DNA from 2 places in the Variovorax sp. PEI5 genome. Region 1 is predicted to be linked to the other one. Evidence: riboswitches for the same ligand, from Rfam matches in the RefSeq annotation. Region 1 holds a riboswitch; the other holds the start of a gene.
The links. Region 1 has a riboswitch for glycine ahead of gcvT (glycine cleavage system aminomethyltransferase GcvT). Riboswitches for the same ligand answer to the same signal wherever they lie in the genome.
Positions count from the first base shown of each region.

Region 1 (15,969 bases):
TCGTCATCGGTGCCGGCGCGGCGGGTCTGTTCTGCGCCGCGCTGGCCGGCCAGCGCGGCCTGCGCGTGCTGCTCGTCGACCATGCCGAGCGCATCGCCGAGAAGATCCGCATCTCCGGCGGCGGCCGCTGCAACTTCACCAATCGCGACATCGACGTGCGCGCCCCGCAGCGGCACTTCGTCGGCGAGAACCCCAACTTCTGCCGCTCGGCGCTCTCGCGCTACACGCCACAGCACTTCATCGCGCTGGTCGAGCAGTACGGCATCGCCTATCACGAGAAGCACAAGGGCCAGCTGTTCTGCGACGGCTCGTCGCAGCAGATCATCGACCTGCTGCTGGCCGAATGCGCGGCCGGTGGCGTCGAGCGCTGGCAGCCCTGCAGTGTGCGTGGCGTCGCCGCCCTGCCGGCGGGCGGCTATCGCATCGACACCGCGCGCGGAGCGGTCGAGACGCCGCAACTGGTCGTCGCCACCGGTGGACTGGCGATCCCGCAGATCGGTGCCAGCGACTTCGGCTACCGCATCGCGACGCAGTTCGGCCTGCGCGTCGTCGCGCCGCGACCGGCGCTGGTTCCACTGACCTTCGCGGGCGAGGGCTGGGCGCCCTATGCGCAGCTGGCCGGCCTCGCGCTGCCGGTGCGTATCGAGGTGGGCGCGAAGAAGGACCGCATGACCTTCCTGGAAGACCTGCTGTTCACGCATCGCGGACTGTCGGGGCCGGCGGTGCTGCAGATCTCCAGCTACTGGCGCGATGGCCAGGCCCTGGCCATCGACCTCGCCCCCGACGCCGACGTGGCGGCGACGCTGGGTGCCGCCAAGTTGAATTCGCGCAAGCGCATCGCCAACGAACTGGCGACCCTGGTGCCGTCGCGCCTGGCCGACGCCTGGGTCGGCGACGATCCGGCATTGCAGCGGCCGATCAACGAGGCCGCCGACCGGGCCCTGGCCACCCTGGCCGAGCGCGTCGCCGGCTGGCGCATCACGCCCAGCGGCACCGAGGGCTACCGCAAGGCCGAGGTGACGGCCGGCGGCGTCGACACGCGCGAACTGTCGTCGCAGACGCTGGAGGCCAGGCGCCAGCCCGGGCTGCATTTCATCGGCGAGGTGACCGACGTCACCGGCTGGCTGGGCGGCTACAACTTCCAGTGGGCGTGGGCCAGCGCCTTCGCCTGCGCGCAGGCGCTGCGACCGGACGCCTGAACCTCTCCCGGGCGGGCTATAATGCCGGGCTCACTTTGGCCTCCCCTCAACGGCCGCAAAACTTCTCCAGTTGAGGAACCCCGGCTCCAGGCCTCGATCTCCTGGGACCAACTTCAATTCAACGATTCATCAATGACCACCATCCGCGTTAAAGAAAACGAGCCCTTCGACGTCGCCCTCCGCCGCTTCAAGCGCACCATCGAGAAGCTCGGCCTCCTGACCGACCTCCGCGCCCGCGAGTTCTACGAGAAGCCGACCGCCGAGCGCAAGCGCAAGAAGGCCGCCGCCGTCAAGCGCCACTACAAGCGCGTGCGCAGCATGCAGCTGCCCAAGAAGCTGTACTGAGTCCCGACCGGCCGCGCCGGTCCGCTGCCTCCGGGCAACGACGACGACGCTCCGCCCCGCTCAGACACACCGGCCGCGCCAGGGAAACCTGCCGCGGCCTTGTTTTTGCCCCGCCGTTCCACCTTTCCACGTTCCGTTCGCCTCCCAGGAAGACGCCATGAGCCTCAAGAACCAGATCACCGAAGACATGAAGACCGCCATGCGCGCCAAGGATGCCGAGCGTCTGGGCACCATCCGCCTGCTGCTCGCGGCGATGAAGCAGAAGGAGGTCGACGAGCGCATCGAGCTCGACGACGTCGCGGTCGTCGCCATCGTCGACAAGCTGGTCAAGCAGCGCAAGGACTCGGTCACGGCCTTCACGCAGGGCGGTCGCACCGATCTGGCCGACAAGGAGGCCGCCGAGATCAAGGTGCTGGAGGTCTACCTGCCGCAGCGCCTGAGCGCCGACGAGGTGGCGGTCGAGGTCCGGGCCATCGTGGCCGAGCTGGGCGCCAAGGGCCCGGGGGACATGGGCAAGGTCATGGGCGCGGTGAAGACGCGCCTGGCCGGCAAGGCCGACATGGGCCAGGTCAGCGCGGCGGTGAAGGCCGCGCTCGCCGGCTGAATCCCCGGCGGCGCCGGACTCAGCTGCCCGCGATCTTCATGCGGTTGACGAGCAGCGATCCGGTCGTCTTGGCGCCGTGGTTATAGGCATCGGCGCCGACCGCCTCGATGCCCATCAGCATGTCCTTCAGGTTGCCGGCGATCGTGATCTCCTGCACCGGATAGGCGATGCGGCCCTTCTCGACCCAGAAGCCGCTCGCGCCGCGCGAGTAGTCGCCGGTCACGTAGTTCACGCCCTGCCCCATCAGCTCGATCACGAACAGGCCGGTGCCGAGCTTGCGCAGCATCTCGTCGAGATCGTCACCGGGCTGCGTCAGGCGCGAGCTCAAGGTCAGATTGTGCGATCCGCCGGCGTTGCCGGTGGTGCGCATGCCCAGCTTGCGCGCCGAATACGTGCTCAGGAAATAGCCCTGCAGACGACCGCCGTCGACCACCTTGCGCGCCCGCGTCTCCACGCCCTCGTCGTCGAAGGGCGAGCTGCCCTTCCCGCGCAGGACGTGCGGATCCTCGGCGATGTCGATGTGCTTGGGCAGCACCCGCTTGCCGAGCGAGTCGAGCAGGAAGGTGCTCTTGCGGTAGAGCGCGCCGCCGCTGGTGGCCTGCACCAGTCCACCGAGCAGGCCCGCCGCCAGCGGCGACTCGAACAGCACCGGGCACTGCGTGGTCCTGATCTTGCGCGACTTCAGGCGCGACAGCGCCCGCTCGGCGGCATAGCGGCCGACCGCCTGCGGGCTGGCGAGCTCGTCGGCCGAGCGCATCGAGCTGTACCAGGCGTCGCGCTGCATGTCGTCGCCCAGGCCGGCGATCGGCGCCACCGAGATCGAGTGGCGCGAACTCGCGTAGCCGCCCCGGAAGCCGTGCGTGTGGGCGCTGAAGAAATGGCTCTGCTGGGCCGACACGCCCGCGCCTTCGCTGTTGGTGATGCGGCTGTCGGTCGAGAGCGCGGCGGCCTCGCATTCGAGGGCCAAGGTGGCGGCGCGCTCGCTGTCGATGTCCCAGGGGTGGAACAGGTCGAGGTCGGGCTGCTCGCGCACGATGTCGGCTTCGTCGGGCAGGCCGCTGAGCGGATCCTCGGCGGTGAAGCGCGCGATGTCGTAGGCCGCCTGGACGGTCTGCGCGATGGCGGCGTCGGAGAAGTCGGAGGTGCTGGCATTGCCGCGCCGGTTGCCGATGTAGACCGTGATGCCGAGCGACTTGTCGCGGTTGCGCTCGACGTTCTCGAGTTCCCCCTTGCGCACCGAGACGCTCAGTCCGCAGCCTTCGGAGGCCTCGGCGCCGGCGTTGGTGGCGCCGAGCTTGCGGGCATGGTCGAGGGCCGAGTCGACCAGGTTCTCGAAGAAGGAGCGGCTGTAGGCGAAGCCGGATTCGGCGCGCGAAGTGGATGTCGTCATGTGTTGGCTATGATACTTGCGCCCCCCTTTCCCTCTCTCCCGCGGTCCTTTGCGGCCAGCCATCGACCTATGTCCCGCAAACCCAAAAAAGGCTATTACGTGCGCGGCGAGTTCGTTGCCGAAGGCAGCGAACTCGACCTCGAACTCAAGCGCGAGCTCAAGGGCACCGACGAAGCCAGCAAGACCGACCTGAAGCGCGAGAGCGCCGAGCTGCAGAGGATCGGCGAGGACCTGCTGGGCCTGCGCCCCGGCCTGTTCGACAAGCTGCCACTCAGCGAGAAGTTCGTCGACGCCGTGGTGGAGGCGCGCCGCATCACCAATTTCGAGGGCAAGCGCCGCCAGATGCAGTTCATCGGCAAGCTCATGCGCGGCCTCGACGCCGCCACGCTCGACCTCGTGCGCGCCGCGCTGGAGGAGCAGCACCGCGCGCCGGCCGAGGAGACCGCCACGCTGCACGAGGCCGAGCGCTGGCGTGATCGCCTGATCGCCGACGACGAGGCCTTCGGCGGCTGGATCGAGAGCCACCCGGCCACCGACAGCCAGCAGCTGCGCGCCCTGGTGCGCCAGGCCCGCAAGGACCTGAAGGCCGGACCGGCCGGCGAGGCGCCGCGCCAGGGCAAGGCCTACCGCGAGATCTTCCAGGTCGTGCGCGCCCAGCTCGCCGGTGCCGACGCACAGGCCGATGGAGATGATGACGAGGCCGAGGACGGACGCGATCCGGCCGTGCGCGGGACCGGCGCATGAGCGCGGCGCAGAGCGCCTTCGAGCCGGTGCGCATCGGCATCGTCTCGGTCAGCGACCGGGCCTCGAGCGGGGTCTACGCCGACCAGGGCCTGCCGGCCCTGCAGGACTGGCTCACGCGCGCCCTGCGCAACCCCATCACCTTCGAACCCCGCCTGATCCCCGACGAGCAGGCCGTCATCAGCGCGACGCTGATCGAACTGGTGGAGGCCGGCTGCTCGCTGGTGCTGACCACCGGCGGCACCGGCCCGGCGCCGCGCGACGTCACGCCCGAGGCGACATTGGCCGTCGCGCATCGCGAGATGCCCGGCTTCGGCGAGCAGATGCGCCAGATCGGACTGCGTTTCGTGCCGACGGCGATCCTGTCGCGCCAGGTCGCGGTGCTGCGCGATCGCAGCCTGATCCTGAACCTGCCGGGCCAGCCCAAGGCCATCGCCGAGACGCTCGAGGGCCTGCGCGATGCCGCCGGCGCGCCGATGGTCGCGGGCATCTTCGCGGCGGTGCCCTATTGCATCGACCTGATCGGCGGCCCCTACCTGGAAACCGATCCTGCGGTCTGCGCCGCCTTCCGGCCGAAGTCGGCGCGCCGGCCGGTGGCCTGACCAATTCCGGTGGTTTTTCGTGCGCGCGTCCGTGTAACCCCCGACGCGCAAAGCACTCCGGGTACCGCATAGTCCGGCGGGGCGCCGCTTGAGCGTCCGACTCTCCCGGAGACATCGAACCCATGAAGAACGGCATCCTCGCCACCAGCCTCGCCCTGACCCTCGGCCTCGCCGGCGCTGCGGGCGCCCAGGCCCAGACCACCACCCTGAAGATCGGCTACGCCACGTCCAAGGAATCGCACTACGGCGTCGGCTCGACGGTGTTCTGCGACGAGGTCGAGAAAGGCACCCAGGGGCGCTACAAGTGCCAGCACTTCGCCAATTCGGCGCTCGGCGGCGAGCGCGAGCAGATCGAGGCGATCCAGCTGGGCACGCAGGACCTGCTCAACACCTCCACCGGCCCGGTCGGCAACTTCGTGCCCGAGGTCCGCATCGTCGACCTGCCCTTCCTCTTCCGCGACTACGACCATGCACGCAAGGTCATGGACGGCCCGATCGGCCAGGACCTGCTGACCAAGTTCCCGAGCAAGGGGATCATCGCGCTGGCCTGGACCGAGAACGGCTTCCGGCACATGACCAACAGCAAGCGCGACATCGTCAAGCCGGCCGATGCCGCCGGGCTGAAGATGCGCACCATGGAGAACAAGGTGCACATGGACGGCTATCGCACCTTCGGCATCCTGCCCACGCCGATGGCGTTCCCGGAGCTGTTCGGCGCCCTGCAGCAGGGCACGGTCGATGGCCAGGAGAACCCGATCCCGGTGATCCTGGCGTCCAAGTTCTCCCAGGTGCAGAAGCACCTCTCGCTGACCGGCCACGTCTACTCGCCGGCGCTGCTGCTGATGTCGCCCCGGACCTGGAACAAGCTCTCCGACGCCGACAAGAAGATCTTCGTCGCGGCGGCCCAGACCGCCGCCGTGGCCCAGCGCAAGAAGGTCAACGACGACGAGAACACCGGCATCGCGCAGCTGGAGTCGCAGGGCATGAAGGTCACGCGCACCGTCGACTCCACCGCCTTCCGCGAGGCGCTCAAGCCGGCCTACGTCGGCTACGCCAAGGAATTCGGCGCCGACAACATCAAGAAGATCACCGACGTCAAGTGAGCGCGACCCACGCCGCCGTGCACGCCTTCGAGCGCCACTTCCTCACCGCCAACCGCTGGGCGCTGATCCTGCTGCTGGCCGCCATGTCGGTCATCATCTTCGTCAACGTCGCGTTGCGCTACCTCACCAGCCATTCGCTCGAATGGGCCGAGGAGGTGTCGCGCCACATGATGATCTGGCTGACCTTCCTGGGCGCCGGGCCGGTGCTGCGCTATGGCGGCCACATCGCGGTGGAGAACCTGCAGGACGCGCTGCCCGCGCGTGGCGGCATGGCGCTGCGCGCCGTCGTCGCGGCCCTGCTGTTCGCCTTCTTCGGCTTCCTGGTCTGGTATGGCTGGCTGTACATGCAGCGCACCATGTTCCAGCTGACGGCGGTCACGCAGATCCCCTTCGCCTATGTCTACAGCGCCATGCTGATCGGCGGCTTGCTGCTGATCGTGCATTTCCTGTTCGTCGTGAAGAGCTACGTGCTGCGACGCGAATTCCGCTCCGACGCGCATTTCGACGCGACCGCGAGTGCCTCGCTGTGACGGGGGGTCGCCATGGACGCTAGCGTCGTCCTGATCGTCTCGGCCTGCCTGTTCCTCGCCATCGGGGTGCCGGTGGCGTTCGCGCTGGGCATGGCCACGGCCGCCACGCTGATCCTGGCGGAGAGCTATCCGCTGATCGTGCTGCTCAAGGAGACCTTCACCGGCATCGACAGCTTCCCGCTGATGGCGGTGCCGTTCTTCATCCTGGCAGCCGAGCTGATGAGCGGCGGCTCGCTGACCGAGGTGCTGCTGCGCTTCGCCGGCCAGTTCGTCGGCCACAAGCGCGGCGGCCTGGGCTACACCAACGTGGTGTCGCTGACCTTCTTCTCGGGCATCTCCGGCTCGGCGCTGGCCGACGCGGCCGGGCCCGGCTCGATGCTCATCAAGATGATGAGCAAGGCCGGCTACGACCGTTCCTACGCCGCCGCGCTGACCGCCTCGACCGCCATCGTCGGGCCGATCATCCCGCCCTCGATCATCATGATCATCTACGCGCTGCAGGACGAGACGGTCTCGGTCGGCTCGCTGTTCGTGGCCGGCATCCTGCCGGGCATCCTGATCGCGGTGGCGATGTGCGCGGTCAACTTCCACGTCTCGAAGAAGCGCAACTACCGGGGCGACGGCCGGCTGCCGCCCTTGCGCGAGATCCTGGTGACGAGCTGGAAGGCGCTGCCGGCGATCCTGCTGCCGGTGGTGATCCTCGGGGGCATGCGCGCGGGCTGGTTCACGCCGACCGAGGCCTCGGTGGTGGCGGTGTTCTACGCCCTGCTGTGCGGCAAGTTCGTCTACCGCACGCTCGAATGGAAGGCGCTGCCCAACATCCTGGAACGCTCGGCGCTGCTGTCGGCCTCGGTGCTGATCATCATCGGGCTGTCGGCCTCCTTCGCCTGGGTGCTGACCATCGAAGGCATCCCGCAGCAGATGGCGGAGTGGCTGATCTCCATGAACCTCTCGCCGTGGATGTTCCTGATCATCGTCAACGTCTTCCTGCTGCTGTTCGGCATCTTCATCGAGCCGCTGCCGGGGGTGATGGTGCTGGCGCCGATCCTGGCGCCGGTGGCGATCAAGCTGGGCGTGGATCCGGTGCACTTCGCCATGATCGTGATCTTCAACCTCACGCTGGGCATGATCACACCGCCGGTGGGCGGACTGCTGTTCGTCACCTGCAACGTGTCGAAGGTGCCGATGTCGCAGCTCGTGCGCGAACTCGTGCCCTTCCTGTGGGCGCACGGGGTGGTGCTGGTGCTGCTGACCTTCGTGCCGGCGCTCAGCACCTGGCTGCCGCGCGCGCTCGGTTTCAAGTAGCGACACTCCCGCGTCCGGCGGGCGCGGGATCCTCCACTACACTCGTCCGGGTCAGGAGAGCGTCTTCCCCCCGGGAAGGCCGCCGAAGGCGCAGGATCAGTTCCGAACGCTCAGGTACCCAGGACTGACGAGGCGCCCGTCGACCGGGCGTTTCCTTGCTGGAGAGAGACCGGTACGCGCCGCAGGGCGACGAAGCCGGTCCACCGAAGGAGCAACCCCCGAGCCGGTGTCCGGGCGGGGCGAATCTCTCAGGTAGAGCGGACAGCAGGGGTGGCCCACGGCTTGCGAGCCGTGGAATTCGATCCGCCCCTCGTGTGCACCGGAGAGCACCCATGACCGCCACTGCCCCCGCCCCCGCCCCCGCTTCCATCGAGCCGCAGCCGTTGCGGACCACGCCGCTGCACGACCTGCACGTCGCCCTCGGCGCCCGCATGGTGCCCTTCGCCGGCTACTCGATGCCGGTGCAGTACCCGGCCGGCCTGGTCGCCGAGCACCGCCACACCCGGGCCGCCGCCGGCCTGTTCGACATCTCCCACATGGGCCAGCTGCGCCTCGTCGGACCCGATGCCGCCGCCGCCTTCGAGACCCTGATGCCGGTCGACGTGATCGGCCTGGCGCCCGGCCGGCAGCGCTATGGCCTGCTGCTCGACGACGATGGCGGCATCCTCGATGACCTGATGTTCTTCAACGAAGGCGGCGGCTCGCTCTTCGTCATCGTCAACGGCGCCTGCAAGGCGGCCGACCTGGCCCATCTCCAGGCACGCATCGGCGCGCGCTGCGAGGTCCAGCCCCTGCCCGACCACGCCCTGCTCGCGCTGCAGGGCCCGCAGGCGGCGGTCGTGCTGGAGCGGCTGTCGCCGGGCAGCGGGCGCTTCGTCTTCATGACCGGCGGCGCGGTGCGCATCGGCGCGGGCGACGCCGCCATCGGCGCCTTCGTCACGCGCAGCGGCTACACCGGCGAGGACGGCTTCGAGATCTCGGTGCGCGCGGCCGATGCCGAGCCGCTGGCCCGCCTGCTGCTGGCGCAGCCCGAGGTGCTGCCGATCGGCCTGGGCGCGCGCAATTCGCTGCGCCTGGAGGCCGGCCTGTGCCTGCACGGCCACGACATCGACCGCACCACGACGCCCGTCGAGGCCGCGCTCGGCTGGGCCATGCAGAAGGTGCGGCGCACCGGCGGCGAGCGCGCCGGTGGCTTTCCCGGCGCCGAGCGGGTGCTGGCGCAGCTCGACGCGGCCGCCGCCGGTGCCGCGTCCGGACGCCGGCGCGTCGGCCTGGTCGCGCTCGAGCGCATCCCGGTGCGCGACGGCACGCCGCTCGAATCGGTCGATGGCCAGCCGGTCGGCCAGGTCACCAGCGGCCTGCTGGCACCCACCGTCGACCGGCCGATCGCGATGGGCTACGTGCCCGTGGCGCTGGCCGCGCCGGGCACCCGCCTGCAGGCGCGCGTGCGCGGCAAGGCGGTGCCGATGGAGGTGGTGGCCCTGCCCTTCGTGCCGGCGCGCTATTTCCGCGGCTGATCCGTCGCCTCCACCGACGCCGGGCCCGACGCGCATCCCCTTTCCTTTCCTTTTCCTTTTCCTTTTCCTTTTCCATTCCACCTTCCCTTTCCCAGGAGCCTTCCCATGACCGTCAAGTTCACCAAAGACCACGAGTGGGTCGAGACCACCGGCGCCGATGCTGCCACCGTCGGCATCACGGTCCATGCCCAGGACGCGCTCGGCGACGTGGTGTTCGTCGACCTGCCCGAGGTCGGCAAGACCTATGCGCAGGGCGAGGTCGCCGGCGTCGTCGAGTCGGTCAAGGCCGCCGCCGATGTCTTCATGCCCGTCTCGGGCGAGATCATCGAGGTCAACGAGGCGCTGCGCGCCGATCCCGGACTGGCCAACAGCGATCCGCTGGGCACCGGCTGGTTCTTCAAGGTCAGGCTGTCCGATGCCGCGCAGGTCGAGGCCCTGCTCGACGCCGACGCCTACGACGCCTTCGCCGCCGAATGAGGCCCTCGGCGCCGACCCCGCAGCCCTCCACGTGACCGCCATGCCATCCAACGACTTCCTCCTGCCGGCCGATCTCGACACCGCCGGCGAATTCATCCCCCGGCACATCGGCATCGCGCCGGCCGACGAGGCGCGCATGCTGCCGGTCATCGGCTCGGCCACGCGCGCCGAACTCATCGACGGCATCGTGCCGGCGGCGATCCGCCGCACGCGGCCGATGGACCTGCCCCCGGCGGCGAGCGAGGCCGAGGCGCTGGCCGAGCTCAGGGCCATGGCGGCGCAGAACACGGTCGCGCGCAACTTCATCGGGCAGGGCTACTACGGCACCCACACGCCGGGCGTGATCCTGCGCAACATCCTGGAGAACCCGGCCTGGTACACGGCCTACACGCCCTACCAGGCCGAGATCTCGCAGGGCCGCATGGAGGCCCTGCTCAACTTCCAGACCATGGTGTGCGACCTCACGGGCATGGCGATCGCCAATGCCTCGATGCTCGACGAGGCCACCGCCGCGGCCGAGGCCATGACCCTGGCGCGCCGCAGCGTGAAGGCCAAGAGCGCCGTCTTCCTGGTCGCCGGCGACTGCCATCCGCAGACCATCGAGGTGCTGCGCACACGCGCCGCGCCCCTGGGCATCGAGCTCAAGGTCAGCACCGCCGCGCAGTCGCTGCCGCAGCTGATGGAGGCGGGCGATTTCTTCGGCGCGCTGGCGCAGTACCCGGCCACCACCGGCCAGGTGCACGACCTGCGCGCCCTGGCCGGCCTCGCGCACCGCCACGACGCCGCCCTGTGCGTGGCGGCCGACCTGCTGGCGCTGACCCTGCTGGTGCCGCCGGGCGAGTGGGATGCCGACATCGTCTGCGGCACCACGCAGCGCCTGGGCATGCCGATGTGCAACGGCGGCCCGCATGCCGCCTACCTGGCCTGCCGCGACGCCTACAAGCGCTCGCTGCCCGGCCGGCTGGTCGGCGTGAGCGTCGACGCGCATGGCGCGCCCGCGCTGCGCCTGGCGCTGCAGACGCGCGAGCAGCACATCCGCCGCGAGAAGGCGACTTCCAACATCTGCACGGCACAGGTGCTGCCGGCGGTGGTGGCGAGCATGTACGCCGTCTACCACGGCCCGGACGGCCTCGCGCGCATCGCGCGGCGCGTCGCCACCCTCACCGGCCTGCTGGCCCGGGGCCTGGCGCAGATGGGCTTCGAGACCGTCAACGACACCGCCTTCGACTCCCTGACCGTGAGGACCGGCGACGCCACCGACGCCATCGTCGCGCGCGCCGAGGCCGCCCGCGTCAACCTGCGCCATCGCCTGCAGCAGCACCTGGGCATCTCGCTGGACGAGACCACCACCCGCGCCGACATCGAGACCCTGTGGGCGCTGTTCGTGCCCGCCGGCGTGGCGATGCCGCGCTTCGAGGTCCTGGCCGCCGATGCGGCGCCGATGATCCCCGAGGCCCTGCGCCGCACCAGCGCGTTCCTCACGCACCCGGTGTTCAACACCCACCGCAGCGAGACGGCGATGCTGCGCTACATCCGCTCGCTCTCCGACAAGGATCTGGCGCTCGACCGCAGCATGATCCCGCTGGGCAGCTGCACCATGAAGCTCAACGCGACCAGCGAGATGATCCCCGTCACCTGGCCCGAGTTCGCCCACATCCACCCGTTCGCCCCGGCCGAGCAGCTGCGCGGCTATGCCGAGCTCGACCGCCAGCTGCGCGACTGGCTCTGCGAGGCCACCGGCTATGCGGGCATCAGCCTGCAGCCCAATGCCGGCTCGCAGGGCGAGTACGCCGGCCTGCTGGCGATCAAGGCCTGGCACGCCTCGCGCGGCGACAGCGCGCGCAATGTCTGCCTGATCCCGTCGTCGGCCCATGGCACCAACCCGGCCAGCGCGCAGATGGTCGGCATGCGGGTGGTGGTGACGGCCTGCGACGCCAATGGCAACGTCGACATGGACGACCTGAAGCGGGCCTGCGAGAAGCACGCCGCCGACCTGGCCGCCGTGATGATCACCTACCCCAGCACGCATGGCGTGTTCGAGACCCGCGTCAAGGAACTGTGCGAGCTGGTCCATGCCCACGGCGGGCGGGTCTATGTCGACGGCGCCAACATGAACGCGCTGGTCGGCGTGGCGGCGCCGGGCGAGTTCGGCGGCGACGTCAGCCACCTGAACCTGCACAAGACCTTCTGCATCCCGCACGGCGGCGGCGGTCCCGGCGTCGGGCCGGTGTGCGTGGTGGCCGACCTGGTGCCGTTCCTGCCCGGCCATGCCAGCGCCGCATCCGATGCCGTCGCGCGCTCCGAGCATGCCGTGGGCGCCGTCTCCGCCGCGCCGCTGGGCAATGCGGCGGTGCTGCCGATCAGCTGGATGTACTGCCGCATGATGGGCGCCGACGGCCTCCGGGCCGCCACCGAGACGGCGATCCTGAGCGCCAACTACATCAGCGCGCGCCTGGGCGAGCACTACCCCACGCTCTACGCCAGCCCCAACGGCCACGTCGCGCACGAGTGCATCCTGGACCTGCGCCCGATCAAGGACCGCTGCGGCATCACGGCCGAGGACGTGGCCAAGCGCCTGATCGACTACGGCTTCCATGCGCCGACCCTGAGCTTTCCGGTGCCGGGCACCCTGATGGTCGAGCCCACCGAGAGCGAGCCGCTGGCCGAGCTCGACCGCTTCATCGACGCCATGATCGCCATCCGGGGCGAGATCCGCCGCATCGAGGAAGGCGTCTGGCCCAGGGACGACAACCCGCTCAAGCATGCGCCTCACACCGCCGCCAGCCTGCTGGCGACCGAGTGGAAGCGGCCCTACGCGCGCGAGCTCGGCGCCTATCCGGTGGCCGCGCTCAGGAACGCCAAGTACTGGCCGCCGGTGGGGCGCGTCGACAACGTCTATGGCGACCGCAACCTGTTCTGCAGCTGCCTGCCCGTCGAGGCCTACGCCGAAGCGGAATGACGCCGGGCGCGTGACGCCGCGCCACGCCGGGCGATCGTGGCGCGCTCAGCGCCGGGTCGCCACGGCGCCGGTGGCGATGCGCTCGCGGAACGCCGCCAGCCGGGCCTTCAGGCGTCGCTCGTTGGCCACGCCCATGCGCACCATGAGCTTCTGGCCGCTGGAGAGAGACTCCAGCTCCGGATCGACAAACTCGTAGCGGGTCCAGGGCCGGGGCGTCGCGTACTCGCCCTTGACCTCGACCAGCGTCACCGCCACCGGACCCTCCGGTTCGGGCGCCTGCAGCAGGTGGTCGATGACGGCGACCAGGCGATCGTTGAAATAGCGCCCGGGATAGCCGAGCTCCTCGTAGGCCTCCTGGAACAGCGGATAGAGCCGCGCGTACAGCGCCGCGGCGCGCTCGACGTTCACGGTCTCGGCGAAGCCGACGAAGGCGCCATAGCGCGCCGCGTTGCTGGCATCGATCGTGGTCGGGGCACCCCCGGTGCTCCCGGTGCCGCCGGCGACCGTGAAGCGGCCGGGCGTCGGCTGCACCGGCCACATGCGGGCCGCCGCCTGCGGCCGCACCAGGTTGTCGACCGTGGCGACCAGGCGGCGCACGAAGCCGTCGAGCTGCAGGAACGACAGCGACTTCTGGCCGCCGAGCAGTTCGGCCAGCGCCGCCGTGACGCGCGCGTCGGCATCGTTGAGGCGCGGCAGCGAGGCCTCGGGCGCGGCCAGCGCCTCGACCGGGTTCTGCGGGCCGGCGGCCTGCTCGGGCACGGGCGATGGCGGCGGCATGTCGGTGGCGGGCGGGTCGGACATGCTGGCCGAGGGCGGCGCGATGTCCGGCGGTGCCTCGGCGCGCTGCGTCGACCAGTACCACCAGGCCAGGCCGGCGGCGATGGCCACGATCGCGAGGACGAGCAGCACGCCGCCGATGCCGCGCGAGGGTTCTGGCACGGGTCTGAAATCCGATGAATGACGCTCGGGCATGGGCGGGGTCCGTTGTTCGTTGACTGCACTATTAAAACCGGGACCGGGGCCGGCGCCGTAACGCGCTGTGAAAGCCAGCGGCGTCGGCCTACGGAATGGCGCCGGAGCGCTTCCTATCATGATCCCATGCCCTCTTCCGCCACGACCTCCTCCCCGCCTTCCGCCACCGCTTCCCTCGTCACCTCCTGGCCGCAGACGCTCTGGCTGATCCGCCATGGCCAGAGTGCCGGCAATGTCGCGCGCGACATCGCCGAATCCGGCGGCCTACCGGTGATCGACCTGGCCTGGCGCGACATCGACGTGCCGTTGTCGGACCTCGGCATCGAACAGGCCACGGCCGTGGGCGACTGGTTCGGCCGGCTGCCCGACGACGCGCGGCCGGAGATCATCCTGTGCTCGCCCTACGTGCGGGCGCGCGAGACCGCCCGCCTGCTGGCCGAGAGCGCCGGCCTGGGCCCCGACCAGGGCGTGCGCCTGCGCATCGACGAGCGGCTGCGCGAGAAGGAGTTCGGCATCCTCGACCGGCTCACGCGCTTCGGCATCCAGCAGAAGCATCCCGAGCTCGACGAGCAGCGCGGCCACGTCGGCAAGTTCTATTTCCGCCCGCCCGGTGGCGAGAGCTGGTGCGACGTGATCCTGCGCCTGCGCAGCCTGCTGGAGATGGTCACGCGCGAGTACGCCGGCCAGCGCGTGCTGGTGGTGGGCCACCAGGTCATCGTCAACTGCATGCGCTACCTGCTGGAGCACATGGACGAACAGCGCATCCTCGACATCGATCGCCAGGGCGACGTGCCCAATTGCGCCGTCACGTCCTACCGGGCGCAGCGCGACGACGACGCGCCGGATCAGGCCGAGGTGATGCGACTCGACCTGGTGAACTTCCTCGCGCCCCTGCGCGAGGCCGCGACGCCGGTCACCAGCGCGCCCGACGCCCAGACCTCGCCCAAGCCATGACCACCGCCGCGCGTCCGCGGCGTGCCGCCCGGTCCGGCGGGACCGGGGCCGGGAAGACCGTCGGAACCATCGATGCCGCCGCCCTCGCCCGCTGGCCGCTGACCGCGCCGGATGGCGCGGCCGACAAGGAGACCCGCGGCCACGTGCTGGTGGTGGCGGGCAGCCACGAGATCCCGGGCGCGGCGCTGCTGGCCGCCGTCGCCGCCCTGCGCGTCGGCGCCGGCAAGCTGACCATCGCGGCGCCCGAGCGGGTCGCGCTGGGACTGGCGCTGGCGATCCCCGAGGCGCGCGTGATCGCGCTGGCCGAGAACAAGGGTGGCGGCCTGCTGGCCAAGGGCTGCGACGAACTGGCGCCGGTCGCCGCCAGGGCCGGGGCGGTGGTGCTGGGGCCGGGCATGCTCGACGAGGCGCGCAGCGTGGCCTTCGTGCGCGGCCTGCTGCCCCTGCTGCGCGAGACCATCGTCGTGCTGGATGCCTATGCCATGTCGGTGGTGCGCGACGGCCCCTTCGACCAGCCGGTGGTGCTGACGCCGCATGCCGGCGAGATGGCGCACCTGACCGGCCTGACCAAGGAGGCGGTCTGCGCCGATCCGCTCGGTACCGCGCGCGATGCCGCCGGGCGCTGGAACGCCTGCGTGGCGCTCAAGGGCGCGCAGACCTTCATCGTGCAGCCGGGCGAAGGCGCCTGGCGCTTCGACGGCGGCACGCCGGGCCTGGCGACATCGGGCTCGGGCGACACGCTCGCCGGCCTGATCGGCGGCCTGGCGGCGCGCGGCCTGTCGCCGCTGCAGGCCAGTGCCTGGGGCGTACTGCTGCATGCGCGCGCCGGTCATGTGCTGGCGCGTCGCCACGGGCCGCTGGGCTACCTGGCGCGCGAGCTGTCGGCCGAGGTGCCGGCGATCATCCACGCCATCGGGAAGCAGCACGCGCCGGCACGCGGCAAGTGACGCCGGGCCGGCCACGCGCCGCTCGCACGGCGCTCAGACCAGCCCCAGGTCGCGCGCCGCCACGCCGCCGAAGACGCGATCGAGCTGCGCCGGCGACAGGCCATACATGCGCTGGAACAGGCCGCCGAACACCGCCCGGTATTCGTTGAGCACCGGGTAGTCGCGGTCCTGGAACAGGTGCTTGCGGTCGACCTCGACCTGCTCGCCGACGATGTGCCCGCCGGCCTGCGCGGCCAGGCCGCCGCCGAGCACCCAGTACACCGTGCCGTGGCCGTGGTCGGTGCCGCCATTGCCATTCTCGCGGAAGGTGCGGCCGAACTCGCT
Region 1 covers NZ_CM155257.1:447,632-463,600, reverse strand. The annotation lists gene AC1MLT_RS02140 (BaiN/RdsA family NAD(P)/FAD-dependent oxidoreductase) at 1-1,199, shown strand, start outside; gene rpsU (30S ribosomal protein S21) at 1,332-1,544, shown strand; gene AC1MLT_RS02130 (GatB/YqeY domain-containing protein) at 1,702-2,148, shown strand; gene pmbA (metalloprotease PmbA) at 2,168-3,538, opposite strand; gene yjgA (ribosome biogenesis factor YjgA) at 3,608-4,282, shown strand; gene mog (molybdopterin adenylyltransferase) at 4,279-4,881, shown strand; gene AC1MLT_RS02110 (TRAP transporter substrate-binding protein) at 5,004-5,984, shown strand; gene AC1MLT_RS02105 (TRAP transporter small permease) at 5,981-6,514, shown strand; gene AC1MLT_RS02100 (TRAP transporter large permease) at 6,527-7,819, shown strand; glycine riboswitch at 7,862-7,956, shown strand; glycine riboswitch at 7,968-8,094, shown strand; gene gcvT (glycine cleavage system aminomethyltransferase GcvT) at 8,152-9,336, shown strand; gene gcvH (glycine cleavage system protein GcvH) at 9,442-9,813, shown strand; gene gcvP (aminomethyl-transferring glycine dehydrogenase) at 9,854-12,772, shown strand; gene AC1MLT_RS02080 (DUF3014 domain-containing protein) at 12,818-13,744, opposite strand; gene AC1MLT_RS02075 (histidine phosphatase family protein) at 13,871-14,698, shown strand; gene AC1MLT_RS02070 (NAD(P)H-hydrate dehydratase) at 14,695-15,645, shown strand; gene AC1MLT_RS02065 (DUF1501 domain-containing protein) at 15,679-15,969, opposite strand, start outside.

Region 2 (15,969 bases), 750 kb from region 1:
ACAGCCTGTATGACGGCGACCTGTTCGAAGCCGTCAAGACCGCCGTCCTGCAGCTGCGCGGCGCCTATGCCATCGCGGTGATCTGCCGCGACGAGCCGCACCGCGTGATCGGCGCCCGCGCCGGTTCGCCGCTGATCCTGGGCGTGGGTGCCGATGGCACCGAGAACTTCCTCGCCAGCGACGCGATGGCGCTGGCGGGCGTGACCGACCAGATCGTCTATCTCGAGGAGGGCGACGTCGTCGACCTCCAGCCGGGCAAGTACTGGATCGCCGATCGCACGCACAAGCTGCTCGATGCCGAGCGGCGGCCGGTGCGCACGGTGCGGGCGCACAGCGGCGCGGCCGAGCTGGGGCCCTACCGCCACTACATGCAGAAGGAGATCTTCGAGCAGCCGCGCGCCATCGCCGACACGCTCGAGGGCGTCGAGGGCATCGTGCCGGAGCTGTTCGACGGCATCGGTCAGGATGGTGCGACCGGCGCCAGCGCGCATCGCGTCTTCAAGGAGATCGACCGGGTTCTGATCCTGGCCTGCGGCACCAGCTACTACAGCGGTTGCACCGCCAAGTACTGGCTCGAGAGCATCGCCGGGATGCCGACCCAGGTCGAGATCGCGAGCGAATACCGCTATCGCGATTCGGTGCCCGATGCGCGCACGCTGGTCGTGACCATCTCGCAATCGGGCGAGACGGCCGACACCCTGGCCGCGCTCCGGCACGCCCGCAGTCTGGGCATGGAGCAGACCCTGACGATCTGCAACGTCGCCACCAGCGCCATGGTGCGAGAGTGCAAGCTGGCCTACATCACGCGCGCCGGCGTGGAGATCGGCGTCGCCTCGACCAAGGCCTTCACCACCCAGCTCGCCGGTCTGTTCCTGCTGACACTGGCCCTGGCGCAGGCCAGGGGCCGGCTCGACGAAGCGCAGGAAGCCTCCTATCTCAAGCAGATGCGTCATCTGCCAGTCGCCCTGCAGGCAGTGCTGGCGCTGGAGCCGCAGATCATCGGCTGGTCGGAGGATTTCGCCCGTAAGGAGAACGCGCTGTTCCTGGGGCGCGGACTGCATTACCCGATCGCGCTGGAAGGCGCGCTCAAGCTCAAGGAGGTCACCTACATCCACGCCGAGGCCTATGCCGCCGGCGAACTCAAGCACGGGCCGCTGGCCCTGGTGACGAGCGAGATGCCGGTGGTGGCCGTGGCGCCCAACGACACGCTGCTCGAAAAGCTCAAGAGCAACCTGCAGGAGGTGAGGGCGCGGGGCGGGGTGCTCTACGTCCTGGCCGACAGCGACACACACATCGGCAACGGCGAAGGCCTCCACGTGATCCGCATGCCGGGGCACTATGGGGCCTTGTCACCGCTCCTGCATGTCGTGCCCTTGCAGCTGCTGGCCTACCACACGGCCTGCGCGCGTGGCACCGATGTCGACAAGCCCCGCAACCTGGCCAAGAGTGTCACCGTCGAGTGACGAGAGGCTGAAATGGGTGCGGTTGACATTCAATTGACAATCCGTGAACAATTGCGACCGTCCGTCTGTTTGACTCCTTCCCGGGTGGTTGGATGAGCGCGTTCGAGCACTACGATTGATGAATGCAAACACTCCACCTGGACAGCGACGACTACGCGGACATGCTCGACTTCATCGCCACGGGCGGTCGCGCGGGGAGCGTGCCCCCGTCGCATGGCGATTCGTCTGAGTTCATCGCCGAGATGTGGGCACCGCGGGCACGCGCCATGACGACCGCCGTCGTGGCCATCGCCCATGCGGTGATCGACTCCCGGATCTGAGGTCTTCCCCGGCCCGGCGGCAGGCCGCTGGATCAGCGATCAGCGGCTCGGTGCCGGGACGGGCGTGACGGTCTCGCGGATCATGCCGCCGCCCATGACGCTGCCCTGCGCGGACGTCTGGCCCGTTCCCTTGATGCGCGCTTCGCAATCCGCACGATCGGCCATCGGCTGGAGCTGGCAGCGTGCCAGGGCGTTGCTGGCCTCGGTACCCGGACCGGGATTGCTCAAGCCGCCGCGCTGCGCTTCCTGACGCGCGGCGCCGGCCTCGCGCAGGCATGCCGCGCGGTCCTGCTGCTTGCCATCGCAGGTCATGTGCTGCTGACCACCCTGCGCATGCGAATGAGCCTTGGACGCCGCGTCCTGGGCCCAGGAGAAGGATGCACCCAGCAGGGCGCCCGTGGCGACGCAGGCGAGGCCGAGGGAACGGAATGCGGTTTTCATGGTCGTCGATCCTGAGAGGTGGTGAAGGAGTCAAAGCACTCTGGTGGTCGATTCGGGCACCGGGCATGAGACCAGGACCCGAGCCACCGATCGGGACATCGCCAGTTTCCGTAGGCGGCGTCCCGCACGATGTGAGGGCTCTCTTCCGACAGGCCGGCGCCGCCCGGCATCAGGCGATCGATCCCGCGGTGCTGCCAGCCAGGGTGGCCGGAGCCACGTCGGCCTGCGCGATGCGCTGGGCCAGGTGCGCCAGTGCTTCCTCCACCTGGTCCACCAGGATCAGCGACAGGTCGCCGGGACGCAGGCGTTCCAGGGCCCGGTCGATGGCCACGAACTCGCCGCGGATCTCGTCGACGTGTCGCGTGCGTCCGGCGCCCTGGAGGCCCTGGCGCAGCAATGCCATCACCTCGCCATCGGCACGGCCGCGCTGCGCCGCGTCCTGATAGAGGATGACGTCGTCGAAGGCCTCGCCGAGGATGGCGGTCTGGTCGCGGATGTCGCAGTCGCGCCGGTCGCCGGCGCCGCTGATGACCACCGAGCGGTGCTTCGCCGGCAGGGTGTCGACCGCCGCCACCAGGGCCTTCATGGCATCGGTGTTGTGGCCATAGTCGGCGATCACGGTGGCGCCGCGATAGCTCATCAGGTTGAAGCGTCCCGGCACGCCGGCGGCATCGTTCTTGAAACTGGCCAGGCCGCTGCGGATGAGATCCCAGTCGAGTCCCAGCGCCCAGGCCGCCGCTGTCGCGGCCATCACGTTCTCGACCTGGAAGGGCAGGGTGCCGTTGCGGGTGATGGGCACGTCGCGCAATGCGATGCGCTCGCGCCACGAGCCCTCGGCCGCCACCAGGGTGTCGCGGTCGACGTACACGGTGCGCTTGCCCTGCGCGCGATGCGTGGCCATGACCGGATGCTGGCGGTCGGCGGTGAAGAAGATGACGGCGCCGGGGCACGAGGGCGCCATCGCCGCGACGTTCGGGTCGGCGGCGTTGAGCACCGCGAAGCCGCGCTCGGCGACATTGCGCACGACCACCCGCTTGAGCACCGCCAGGTCCTCGACGGTGGTGATGTAGTTCAGTCCCAGGTGGTCGCCGCTGCCGATGTTGGTCACGACGGCGACCTCGCAGCGGTCGAAGCCCAGGCCCTCGCGCAGGACGCCACCGCGCGCGACCTCGAACACCGCGGCCTCGACGTCGGGATGGAGCAGGACGTTGCGGGCGCTCTTGGGGCCGCTGCAATCGCCGCTGTCGGTCTGCCGGCCATCGACCCACACGCCATCGGTGTTGGTCATGCCGGTCACCAGGCCGCCGGCGGCCAGCAGGTGGTTGATCAGGCGCGCGGTGGTGGTCTTGCCATTGGTGCCGGTCACCGCCACCACCGGGATGCGGCCGTCGTCGCCCGGCGCGAACAACGTGTCCATCACCGCCTCGCCGACCGCGCGGCCACGGCCGAACGAGGGCGAGATGTGCATGCGCAGGCCGGGCGCGGCATTGACCTCGACCACGCCGCCGTGCTGCTCCTCCAGCGGACGCAGGACGTTCTCGCACACCATGTCGACGCCGCAGATGTCCAGGCCGACCATCTGCGCGGCATCGACCGCGCGCGCGGCGATCTCCGGATGCACGGTGTCGGTGACGTCGGTGGCGGTGCCGCCGGTGGACAGGTTGGCGTTGTTGCGCAGCACGACCCGCTGGCCCAGCGCGGGCACGCTCTCCGGCGTCAGGCCCTGGTCCTCCAGGCGGCCGATGGCGATGTCGTCGAGCCTGATCTTGGTCAGCGAGGTGGCATGGCCCTCGCCGCGTCGCGGATCGAGGTTGACGGTGTCGACCAGCTGGCGCACGGTGGAGCTGCCGTCGCCGATCACCTGCGGCGGATCGCGGCGGGCGGCGGCCACCAGCCGGTCGCCCACCACCAGCAGTCGGTAGTCGAACCCGGGCAGGAATTTCTCCACCATGACCTCGCCATGGATCGCCGCCGCGGCGTGGGCGGCGTCGAGCTGCTCGCGCGTCACGATGTTGACGGTGACGCCCTTGCCCTGGTTGCCGTCCTGCGGCTTGACGACCACCGGCAGGCCGATCTCCTGGGCGGCGGCCCAGCCATCGGCGGCGTCGGCCACGGGACGGCCACGCGGCACCGGGACCCCGGCGGCATCGAGCAGCTGCTTGGTGAGCTCCTTGTCCTGCGCGATGGCCTCGGCGACGCCACTGGTGCTGTCGACCTCGGCCGCCTGGATGCGGCGCTGGCGCACCCCCCAGCCGAACTGGACCAGGCTGCCGCGCGTGAGCCGGCGATGCGGGATGCCGCGCGCCGTGGCGGCATCGACGATCGAGCCGGTGCTCGGGCCCAGGCGCTCGGATTCGTCCAGGTCGCGCAGCTCGGCGAGCGCGCAACGGGTGTCGAAGTGTCCGTCCTCCCGCAGCGCGGCCACGATCAGTTCGGCGGCCAGCGCCATCGCGCGCCGGCCCACGGCTTCCTCGCCGTACTGCACCACGACCTGATAGACGCCCTCCTCGAGCGTGCGCGTGGTGTTGCCGAACATCACCGCGCTGCCCGACTGCGACTGCAGCGCCAGCGCGGCGTTCTCCAGCACGTGGGCGAGCGCGAGCGGCTGGCCCAGGACCGTCGGGTGCAGTTCACCGATGGTCGGGAAGAGCGCGCGCAGGCGTTTCTCGAAACCCGGCAGACGGCCGACCATGTTCTCGTCGCCACGGCAGGCGACGACCGCCTCGATGGAGGTGTGACGGCTCCAGAGATTGGGGCCGCGAAGGGCACGGATGCGGGTGACTTCCATGGCGTGGTCGTTGGTGTTGGATGAGGGGATGGGAGGGAGCGGATGAGCGGACGCGAAGGCGCCGCCGGGGACGGGCCGACCGGCACCGGGGTGCCGACTTCAGGCCACCTGGCGCATGGGTGCGTCTGATGGCGGCAGGGTCTGGGACAGCTGCAGCGAGGCCAGGGCCGCCTGCAGGTCGGACTCGAAGGCCTCCGCGCCGGCGCCGATCAGATTGAGCGGGATGCCCAGGGCCCAGACGGCCGCCACCGCGGCGAGCAGGCTCTCCAGCGTCACGCCGACGTGCGTCGCGCGCCAGACGGTCAGCCGGCCGAGGCCCGGGAGGAACGACTCGCCGCCACCGGAGGACAGCACCACCCGGTCCTGGCGGATCAGGACCGCGCGGCCACCGGCCTCGCGATGCGCGGCCAGGGCGGTGGCGCGATCGTCCTCGCTGTAGAGGATGACGTCGCCGTCGCACAGCGGCGCCAGGGCGGCGACGCGCGGGTCGGTGGCGTTGAGCACCGCGGTGCCGCCGGGCAGCACCACGTCGACCTGGGTGCGCAGCACGCGCACGAGCTGGTCGCTCTCGGTGATGTCGAACTCGTCCAGGCCGCCGAAGCCTTCGAGGTCGTTGACGATGCCGACCTGGCAGCGGTCGTAGGCCAGGCCATCGCGCAGGATGGTGCGCGCGCCGTTCTCGATCACCACGGCCTGCACGGCGCGGTTGACCAGCAGGCGATGGCCGGCGTCCCAGTGGGCGCTGTCGCGCGCATCGACGCGACGGCGATCCAGGAACAGGCCGTCGCGGCAGGCGAGGCCGGTGTGATGGCCGCTCAGGCCGATCAGCCAGGCCACCAGGCGCGCCAGGACGGCGGTGTCGCGCGAGCCGGCCACGCCGACGACGGGGATGCGGCCGGCCAGCGTGTCGTCGCCGGTCTCGGGGAACAGGTGGTCGCAGATCGCGCGGCCGACCGGGCGCGGCGAGCCCACGGCCGGCTTCAGGTGCATCAGCAGGCCGGGGCCGGCATTGACCTCGACGATGGCACCGCGCTGGGCCGCGAGCGGACGGCCGATGTCCTCGGCCACCAGGTCGATGCCGGCGACGTCCAGGCCGACGATGCGCGCGGCCAGGACCGCGGCGTGCGCGACGTCGGGGTGGACCAGGTCGGTGCAGTCGGCGCCCAGGTTGCCGTTGCGCTGGATGGTGACCACGCGGCCGGCGGCCGGCACGCCGTCGCCATCGAGCGCCTGGCGCTGGAGTTCGAGCTGCAGCTTGGCGTCGGTGGCGAGGTCGATGAAGTCGAGCGGATATTCCTCCAGGGCGCCGCGCCGGGGATCGCTGTTGAGCTGGCTGTCGATGAGCTCGCGGACGCTCGACGCGCCATCGCCCGTGATGGTGACAAAGGCGCCGCGCGCCGCCGCCACCACCTGGCCGCCGACCACCAGCAGGCGGTGCTCGTGGCCGCGCACGAATCGCTCGACCATCACGTCGCTGCCCTCGGGCTCGGCCACGGCATAGGCGGCCATCACCTCCTCCCGGGTATGGAGTTCGAGCGACACGCCGCGCCCATGATTGGCATCCGACGGCTTGACCACGACCGGCACGCCGATGTCCTCGGCGGCTTCCCAGGCCTCCTCGGCATCCGCCACCACACGGCCCTCGGGCACCGGCACGCCGCAGCTCTGCAGCAGGGACTTGGTGAGTTCCTTGTCGCTGGCGATCGATTCGCCGATGGCGCTGGTGTGATCGGTCTCGGCCGTCCAGATGCGCTGCTGCATGGCGCCATAGCCCAGCTGCACCAGATTGCCGTCGTTCAGGCGCATGTGCGGGATGCCGCGGTCGGTGGCGGCGGCGACGATGGCCGCCGTGCTCGGGCCGAGGTAGCAGTCCTCCATCTTGCCGCGCACCGCGTCGACCGCGGACTGCACGTCGGCCGCCGTGAAGGGGGTGTCGTTGATCGCCGCCATCAACAGGCGATGGCCCTCGGCCAGGGCCACGCGGGCGACCTGCTCGTCACGGGCGCGGAACACCATCCGGTAGACGCCGTGGCGCGCGGTGCTGCGGGTCTGCCCGAAGCCGGTGGGCATGCCCGCGAGGTTGAGCAGCTCGATGACCACGTGTTCGAGCACGTGGCCGGCCCAGGTCCCTTCGTTGAGCCGCTGGATGAAGCCGCCGCGCTCGCCGACGCCGCAGTGATGCTCGACGAGCGCCGGCAGCAGGGTCGTCAGGCGCCCGGTCAGGCCGTCGATGAGATTGGAGGGGAAATCCTCGAGCCGGCCGAGATCGACCCAGACTTCGAGCACCGGCCGGTAGGTCCAGAGATTGGGGCCGCGCAGGTAACGGATGCGGGTCAGGCGGATGTCGTCGAAACGGGTCATGCAAACGTTCGAGGTGCTGGGGCCGGGCACGCGGGCGGATTCGATGGCGACCATGGGAATGGCTCAGAATCGAAGCCCGGCGCAGGCCGAGGGGCGATTTTTCCGGGGCACAGAGACAGAAACACAATGCAACATCACGATCCAGTCGAGTCCCGGGAGGGCGTGGCAGAAATGGCGCCAGATGGGCTGGAGGCCCAGCTCACGATGGTTGAAAACGTTCTGGCGCGTCTGACGGTTGACCTCGATGCCCGACTGCATTTCAGCAATGGACTGTTGGCGCTCACTGACCATCGCCTGTTGGCGCGCGAATCCGACGGCACCTGGCGCGACTGGGAGCTCGCGCGCGAGGGCCTGGCGCTGCAGCTCACGGACCACGCGGGCATCGGCACCTTCGACCTCGTCGATGCCCGGGGCCGGCTCGGGCGCTGGCGCTACACGCTGGCGCAACAGGCCGAGGCGCTGGCCCTGCTCAAGCTGTTCGAGCGCCAGGTCGCGGGCATCGGCGCGAGCGCGACGGGGTCGGGCGCGACGGACGACGAGGACACGCTGCCGGCCTCGCGCCAGCCTGCCACGCCGCCCTCGACCTGGGTGCTCCTGCGGCTCGGGCGCTTCGCCAGGCCCTACCGCAAGCAGCTCATCGGCGGCTTCCTGCTGACGCTGGCCTCGACCGCCGCGACGCTGGTGCCGCCCTACCTGACGATCCCGCTGATGGACGACATCCTGATCCCGTTCCAGAACGGGCAGCAGATCGCCTTCGAGAAGGTGGCGCTGTTCCTGTCGGCGCTGCTGGCGGCGGCGCTGGCCGGATGGGCCCTGGGCTGGGCCCGCACCTACCTGCTGGCGCTGGTGTCCGAGCGTATCGGCGCCGACCTGCGCACCACCACCTACGAGCACCTGCTGACGCTGCCGCTCGACTACTTCGGCGGCAAGCGCACCGGCGACCTGATGGCGCGCATCGGCTCGGAGACCGACCGCATCAACGTCTTCCTGTCGCTGCACGCGCTCGATTTCCTGACCGACGTGCTGATGATCGTCATGACCGCCGCCATCCTGGTGTCGATCAACCCGCTGCTGGCGGTCGTCACGCTGGTGCCGCTGCCCTTCATCGCCTGGATGATCCACTTCGTGCGCGATCGCCTGCGCACCGGTTTCGAGAAGATCGACCGCGTCTGGAGCGAGGTCACCAACGTGCTGGCCGACACCATCCCCGGCATCCGCGTGGTCAAGGCCTTCGCCCAGGAGAAGCGCGAGGCCGACCGCTTCCGCGAGGCCAACCGCTACAACCTGCAGGTCAACGACCGGCTCAACCGCATGTGGTCGCTGTTCACGCCGAGCGTCTCGCTGCTGACCGAGATCGGCCTGCTGGTGGTCTGGGCCTTCGGCATCTGGCAGGTGGCGCGCGGTCGCATCACGGTGGGCGTGCTCACCGCCTTCATCGCCTACATCGGCCGCTTCTACACGCGGCTGGATTCGATGAGCCGCATCGTCTCGGTGACGCAGAAGGCGGCCGCTGGCGCCAAGCGCATCTTCGACATCCTCGACCACGTGAGCAACGTGCCCGAGCCCGCCCATCCGGTGCCGCTGCAGAAGGTGCAGGGACGCATCCAGATGAAGGGCATGGGCTTTCGCTACGGCTCGCGCTCGGTGATCCGCAACCTCGACCTGACCATCGAGCCGGGCGAGATGATCGGCCTGGTCGGCCACAGCGGCTCGGGCAAGAGCACCCTGGTCAACCTGATCTGCCGCTTCTACGACGTCACCGACGGCGCGCTGCTGGTCGACGGCACCGACATCCGGCGCTTCGCCGTCGCCGACTACCGGCGCCACGTCGGGCTGGTGCTGCAGGAGCCGTTCCTGTTCTTCGGCACCATCGCCCAGAACATCGCCTATGGCCGGCCCGAGGCCACGCGCGAGGAGATCGTCGCGGCGGCGCGCGCGGCCCACGCGCACGACTTCATCCTGCGCCTGCCGCATGGCTACGACTCGCTCGTCGGCGAGCGCGGCCAGGGCCTGTCGGGCGGCGAGCGCCAGCGCATCAGCATCGCCCGCGCGCTGCTCATCGACCCGCGCATCCTGATCCTCGACGAGGCCACCTCGGCGGTCGACACCGAGACCGAGAAGGAGATCCAGAAGGCGCTCGACAACCTGGTGCAGGGCCGCACCACCATCGCCATCGCGCACCGCCTCTCGACCCTGCGCAAGGCCGACCGGCTGGTGGTGATGGACCGCGGCCAGATCGTGGAGGTCGGTCCGCACGACATGCTGATGGAGCAGAAGGGCGCCTACTGGCGGCTCTACCAGGCCCAGCTGCGCCAGGCCGAGAGCGAGAAGCGCACCGACCGCGCGACCGAGGAGCGCGTGGCCGTGGCGGTGGCCCTCGGCACGCATGCGGCGCACCCCTCCGGAGATGTATGAACTTCCGACTCGAACGCGACCCCTTCGGTCGCATCATCCTCATCGACGCCGAGGGCGTGCGCCACGAAGGCATCGTGCCGGTGCGCGCCTTTCCCCTCACCGGGCCCGAGACCGGCCTGTCGCTGGTCGGCGCCGATGGCCGGGAGCGGGCCTGGATCGACCGCATCGACCGGCTGCCGCCGGCCCTGCGCGAACTGCTCGAGGCCGATCTCGCCGCGCGCGATTTCGCGCCGACGCTGACGCGGCTGCACGCCGTCTCCAGCTTCGGCGTGCCCAGCACCTGGACCGTGAGCACCGACCGGGGCGACACGCGCTTCGTGCTCAAGGCCGAGGAGGACATCCGTCGGCTCGAAGGCGGCGCGTTGCTGATCGCCAGCGCCCAGGGCCTGCAGTTCCGGGTGCCCGATCCGAAGGCGCTCGACCGCGCCTCGCGCAAGCTGCTCGAGCGCTTCCTCTGACCCCGGTGGCGATGCGGGGTTGGACGATCCGACGCCGCTCGGCATAATCGGCGCTCCAGGAGAAGCGGCGGCCCCGGGCCGCCCTACCGAAGGCGCAACCCCGAAACGCTCAGGTCCCGTACTGGACACATCATCAAACTGGAGAGTGCCGCAGCATCCCGCGAGAGCGAGGCGCCAGCAGCCGCCGAAGGTGCAACCCGGCATCGCCCCACACGTGGCGATGCCGGCGAATCTCTCAGGCAAAAGGACAGTGGGGCCGACGACCTAGCCAACAGGTCGTCGGCCCTTCCTCGTTTCTTTTCGTCCTGTTTTTGCATTGGAGTCGATGATGAAAGTGATCGTGATGGGTGCCGGCGTGATCGGTACCGCCACCGCCTGGTACCTGAGCCAGGCCGGCCATGAAGTCACCGTGCTGGAGCGCAACGCCGGCGCCGCGCGCGAGACCAGCTTCGGCAACGGCGGACAGATCTCCGTCAGCCACGCCGAACCCTGGGCCAATCCCTCGGCCCCGTTCAAGCTGCTGAAATGGCTCGGGCGCGAGGACGCGCCGCTGCTGTTCCGCCTGCGCGCCGATCCGGCGCAATGGCGCTGGGGCCTCAAGTTCCTGGCCGAGTGCGGCGCCCGGCGCTCGACGCGCAACATGATCCAGCTGCTCAACCTGGGCACCTACAGCCGCGAGAGCCTGCAGCAGCTGCGCCGCGAGACCGGCATCGCCTACGACCATCTGAGCAAGGGCATCCTGCACTTCTACACCAGCCCGGAGGAGTTCGACCTGGCCCTGGAGCCGGCGCGCGTCATGCGCGAACTCGGCTGCGAACGCCAGGTCATCGACGCCGACGAGGTGGTGCGCCTGGACCCCGCGATGGCGGCAATCCGGCCCCGCCTGGCCGGCGCCACCTACACCAGCGCCGACGAATCGGGCGACGTCCACAAGTTCACCACCGGTCTCGCGCAGAAGGCCGCCGAGCGCGGCGTGAGCTTCCGCTACGGCGTGCGCGTGCAGCGCCTGCGCACCGAGGGCGGCGCCATGACCGGCGTGGAGATCGCGAGCGAGACCGGTGGCTACGAGGTGCTGGCCGCCGATGCCTATGTGCTGGCCCTGGGCAGCTTCAGCGCCGGACTCGCGCGGGGCGCCGGCGTGTCGCTCGACATCTATCCGGCCAAGGGCTATTCCGCCACGCTGCCGGTGCTCGACGCCAGCCGCGCTCCCACGGTGAGCCTGACCGACGACGAGTACAAGCTCGTCTACTCGCGGTTCGGCGACCGCCTGCGCATCGCCGGCACGGCCGAGCTCAACGGCTACGACCTCGCGCTCAATCCGGTGCGCTGCGAGGCCATCGTGCGGCGCGCGCTCGACGTGTTCCCGGGCATGAGCCGCCCGGAGCTGGCCACCTACTGGGCCGGCCTGCGTCCGGCGACGCCGGGCAACGTGCCCTACATCGGGCCGAGCAGGGTGGCCGGGCTCTACCTGAACACCGGCCACGGCACGCTCGGCTGGACCCACGGCTGCGGCTCGGGTCGGGCCCTGGCCGACCTGATCTCCGGGCGCCGGCCGGAGGTCGACTTCGCGTTCTGCGGCCAGCCGCAGGGCCGTGGCGAGACCCGCGCCCGGCTGGGCGCGGCGGCGGCCCACTGACGGGTCGCGGGAGGGCGTGGCGGGCCGGACGCGGGCGGGCGAAAATCGCCGGTCCGGCCGCGCGAGCCGCGAGTGCCGCGCGCCTTCGCCATCCCGATCTCCATCCCTCGTTCCGGCCGTCTTCGAGCGGCCCCCATCCTCATGCACACCACCGCCCTCGTCCTCTTCTCCGGCGGCCAGGACTCGACGACCTGTCTGGCCGAGGCACTGTCCAAGTACGAACGCGTCGAGACGCTCGGCTTCGACTATGGCCAGCGCCACCGCGTCGAGCTCGACGCGCGCACCGTCGTGCGCGAACGCCTGCGCGAACGCTTCCCGGACTGGGCTCCGCGCCTGGGCGAGGACCATCTGCTCACGGTCGACGCGCTGTCGCAGCTCGGCGGCTCCTCGCTGACCGAGGAGGTCGCCTTCTCGATGCAGGCCGATGGCCTGCCCAACAGTTTCGTGCCCGGCCGCAACCTGCTGTTCCTGGCGCTGGCGGGGGCGCTGGCCTATCGGCGCGGCCTGCAGGTGCTGGTCACCGGCGTCTGCGAGACCGACTATTCGGGCTATCCCGACTGCCGCGACGACACCATGAAGGCGATGCAGGTCGCGCTGTCGCTGGGCCTGGAGCGCCGGCTGGTGATCGAGACGCCGCTGATGTGGATCGACAAGGCGCAGACCTGGTCGATGGCGCATCGCCTGGGCGGCGATGCGCTGGTCGAGCTGATCGTCGAGGAGACCCACACCTGCTACCTGGGCGACCGCACGCATCGCCACGCCTGGGGCTATGGCTGCGGCAGCTGTCCGGCGTGCGAACTGCGCGCCACCGGCTGGGCCCGCTACGTGGGCGCCCGGGACGGCTCCAGGCGATAGCGCGGCGCATCCGGCGTGCCCGTCATGCCCGGCGTACCTGGCCCATCGGGCGCATCCGGCGTGCCATCGGTGGACGGCACCAGGGTCCAGCGCTGGTCGTGGAAGGCGCCGACCGAGGCGCGATGCGCGATCGACACGATGGCGCCCTCGGTCGACCGCGCATTGGCGTCGAGGCGCCGGTAGAGCGTGTCCTCGGCCGCCGCATCGAGCGCGCTGGTGGCCTCGTCGGCGAACAGCCAGCGCGGCCGGCGCAGCAGCACGCGCGCCATCGCCAGGCGCTGCTGCTCCCCACCCGACAGGCGCCGGCTCCAGGCATCGCTGTCGTCCAGCCGGGTGCGCAGGGCCGGCAGCAGGGCGTCGTCGAGGGCCTGGCGCAATTGCGCGTCGGTGTAGTCGGCGGCCGGCCGCGGATAGGCCAGCGCGTCGCGCAGCAACCCGTCCGGCACATAGGGCCGCTGGGGGATGAACATCGCATCGGCCGGCAACGCCACCGAGCCGGCGGCATGCGGCCAGATGCCGGCCAGGGTGCGCAGCAGCGTGGACTTGCCGCTGCCCGACGGACCCTGCAGCACGATGCGGTCGCCCGGGTGGACGGCCAGCGCCACGTCCCGCAGCAGCGCGGTGCCGTCGGGCAGCGAGACATCGAGGCCGCTGGCGCGCGGTCCGTCGGCGTCCCCGGCCGCGAGGGCGGCGAGGGCGGGAGCGCGTCCGGCATGGGCGCGCATGGCGGCTTCGAAGCCCGTCAGGCGGTCGGCCGTCGCGCGCCAGACGGCCACCCGGTCGTAGTTGTCGACGAACCAGCTCAGCGCGTCCTGCACCCGGCCGAAGGCCGAGTTGACCTGCATGAGCTGCCCGAGCTGGATGGTGCCGGCGAAGAAGCGCGGCGCCTGCACGATGAAGGCGAAGATCACCGACGCCTGGCCGAACGCGGTGGTGAACGCCACCAGGTTCTTCTGCGCCCGCACCAGCTTGAGGTAGTTCCTCAGCACCGCGCCGAAGCGCAGGTCGAGCTGCGCGTGCTCGACCCGCTCGCCACGGTCGAGCGCGATCGCCTCGCTGTATTCGCGCACGCGGATGAGGTGGTGGCGGAAGTCGGCTTCGTAGCGCTGCTGGCGGAAATTGAGCCCGATCAGCGGCCGGCCGATCAGGTGCGTGAGGACCGTGCCCGCCGCGCAGTAGATCATCGCGATCCAGACCATCGAGCCGGCGATCGTCACCTCGTGGCCCGCCAGCGTGAAGTTCGCCGTGCCGCTCAGACTCCACAGGATGCCGATGAAGCTCGCCAGCGTGACGACCGCGTTGAGCAGTCCCATCGACAGCGTCAGGGTGGAATCCGTGAAGATCTGCATGTCCTCCTGGATGCGCTGGTCGGGGTTGTCGGGCTTGGCGTCGCCATCCGCGTAGCGGGCGAGTTCGAGGCGGTAGAAGGCGTGGTCGCGCATCCAGCGCTCGAGATAGCTGCGCGTCATCCAGGCCCGCCAGCGCATCTGCAGCAGCTGGGTCAGGTAGAACTTGAGGATCGCGATGGCGATGTAGGCCGCGGCGATGCCGCAGAACACGCCGATCTCGCGCCAGAACACCATCTGGTTCTTCTCCTGCAGCGCATCGTAGAAGCGCGCGAACCACTGGTTGTTGAGCACCAGCATGTAGACCGCGCCGAGGTTGAGCGCGACGATGCTCGCGAGCATCGCGCGGGCCCGCCACTTCTCCTCGGAACGAAAATAGGGCAGGGCCAGGGCACCGATGCGGCGCAGCGTCCGCGACAGGGGCGGCGCGGGCTCGGCGTTGGAGTCGGAGGCGGAGGCGGAGGTGGCGGGCGATCTGGACATGGAGGGGTTCGCGCAAGTTGTGCGCCAGGACGGCGCGCCGCGATGCCGGCGGGGCCGGATCAGCGCAGGTTGGCGATGCCGCTCGCCACGTGGCCCGAAGGCACGTGCCGCGCGGCGCCATCGACGTGGTTGGTCTGGTCGTCGAAGAAGAAGTCGGGCTCGAACTCGCGCAGGAACGGACCCTTGTCCAGGCCACCGAGGAACATCGCCTCGTCGACCGCCAGGCCCCAGTTCATGAGCGTGTTGATGGCGCGCTCGTGGGCCGGCGCGCTGCGCGCCGTCACCAGCGCGGTGCGCACGCGCATGCCCGAGACGTCGGCCTGCTCCTGCAGCTTGAGCAGCGCCGCCAGCAGCGGCTTGAACGGGCCGCCGGACAGGGGCAGGGACGCCTTGGTGGTCTCGTGGGTCTGGAACGCGGCCAGGCCATCGGCCTGGTAGACGCGCTCGGCCTCGTCGGAGAAAAGCACCGCGTCGCCATCGAAGGCGATGCGCAGTTCCTGCGGATAGTTCATGCCGGCGGCGACCGATTCGGTCAGCACGCGAGCGGCCGGGAAACCGAGGGCCAGGGCCTCGCTCACATCCTGCTCGTTGGCCGACAGGAACAGGTGCGCGCCGAGTGGGCGCAGGTAGCGGAACGGATCGCGACCCTGCGTGAAGACGCCGCGTTCGAGCCGCAGTCCGGCATCCTTGGCGGAGTGGAAGATGCGCAGCGCGCTCACCGGATCGTTGCGCGAGAGCACCACCACCTCGACGCGCCGCGCCGCTTCGGTGTTGAAGGCCAGCAGCTTGTGCACCAGCGGGTAGGCCACCCCAGGGCGGGCCGGGACCTTCAGGCGTTGCTGCTGGAGCTCCATGTAGGCCTGGGGATGGGCCGGGTCGAAGAGGCGGTTCTCCTCCTCGAAGTCGAACAGCGCCCGCGACGAGATCGCCACCACGAGCTTGTCGTCCAGCGTCGGCCTCATTTGACGAACTGGTTGAGCTGGATGATGGGCATCAGCACGGCCAGCACGATCAGCATCACCACGCCGCCCATCGCCACGATCAGCAGGGGCTCCAGGATGGTGGCCAGGTGCATGGCGCGGCGCTGCACCTCGGCGCCGAGCTGCGTGGCGGCGCGCTGCAGCATCAACGGCAGCGTGCCGGTCTGTTCGCCCAGGCGCGCGAACATCGAGACGATGCCGGGAAAGCGCTTCTTCTGCGCCAGGGCCGATGCCAGCGGCGCGCCTTCGCGCACCAGCACCAGCGCCTCGAGCGCATCGGTGCGCATGGCGTGGTTGCCCAGCGTCTCGGCGGCGGCCTGCAGCGCCCGCAGGATCGGCACGCCCGCGGTCGCCAGCATGGCCAGGGTGCTCGCGAAGCGCGCCGCGTTGTAGCCGCGCGCGAGCTTGCCGATGATGGGCAGG
Region 2 covers NZ_CM155257.1:3,260,671-3,276,639, forward strand. The annotation lists gene glmS (glutamine--fructose-6-phosphate transaminase (isomerizing)) at 1-1,463, shown strand, start outside; gene AC1MLT_RS14930 (hypothetical protein) at 1,586-1,783, shown strand; gene AC1MLT_RS14935 (hypothetical protein) at 1,823-2,224, opposite strand; gene cphA (cyanophycin synthetase) at 2,394-5,012, opposite strand; gene AC1MLT_RS14945 (cyanophycin synthetase) at 5,112-7,373, opposite strand; gene AC1MLT_RS14950 (cyanophycin metabolism-associated ABC transporter) at 7,500-9,788, shown strand; gene AC1MLT_RS14955 (cyanophycin metabolism-associated DUF1854 family protein) at 9,785-10,246, shown strand; glycine riboswitch at 10,375-10,507, shown strand; gene AC1MLT_RS14960 (D-amino acid dehydrogenase) at 10,575-11,882, shown strand; gene queC (7-cyano-7-deazaguanine synthase QueC) at 12,024-12,737, shown strand; gene AC1MLT_RS14970 (ABC transporter ATP-binding protein/permease) at 12,704-14,566, opposite strand; gene AC1MLT_RS14975 (5'-nucleotidase) at 14,626-15,528, opposite strand; gene gspF (type II secretion system inner membrane protein GspF) at 15,525-15,969, opposite strand, start outside.
Region 2: another riboswitch for glycine. It lies ahead of AC1MLT_RS14960 (D-amino acid dehydrogenase); the one in region 1 lies ahead of gcvT (glycine cleavage system aminomethyltransferase GcvT).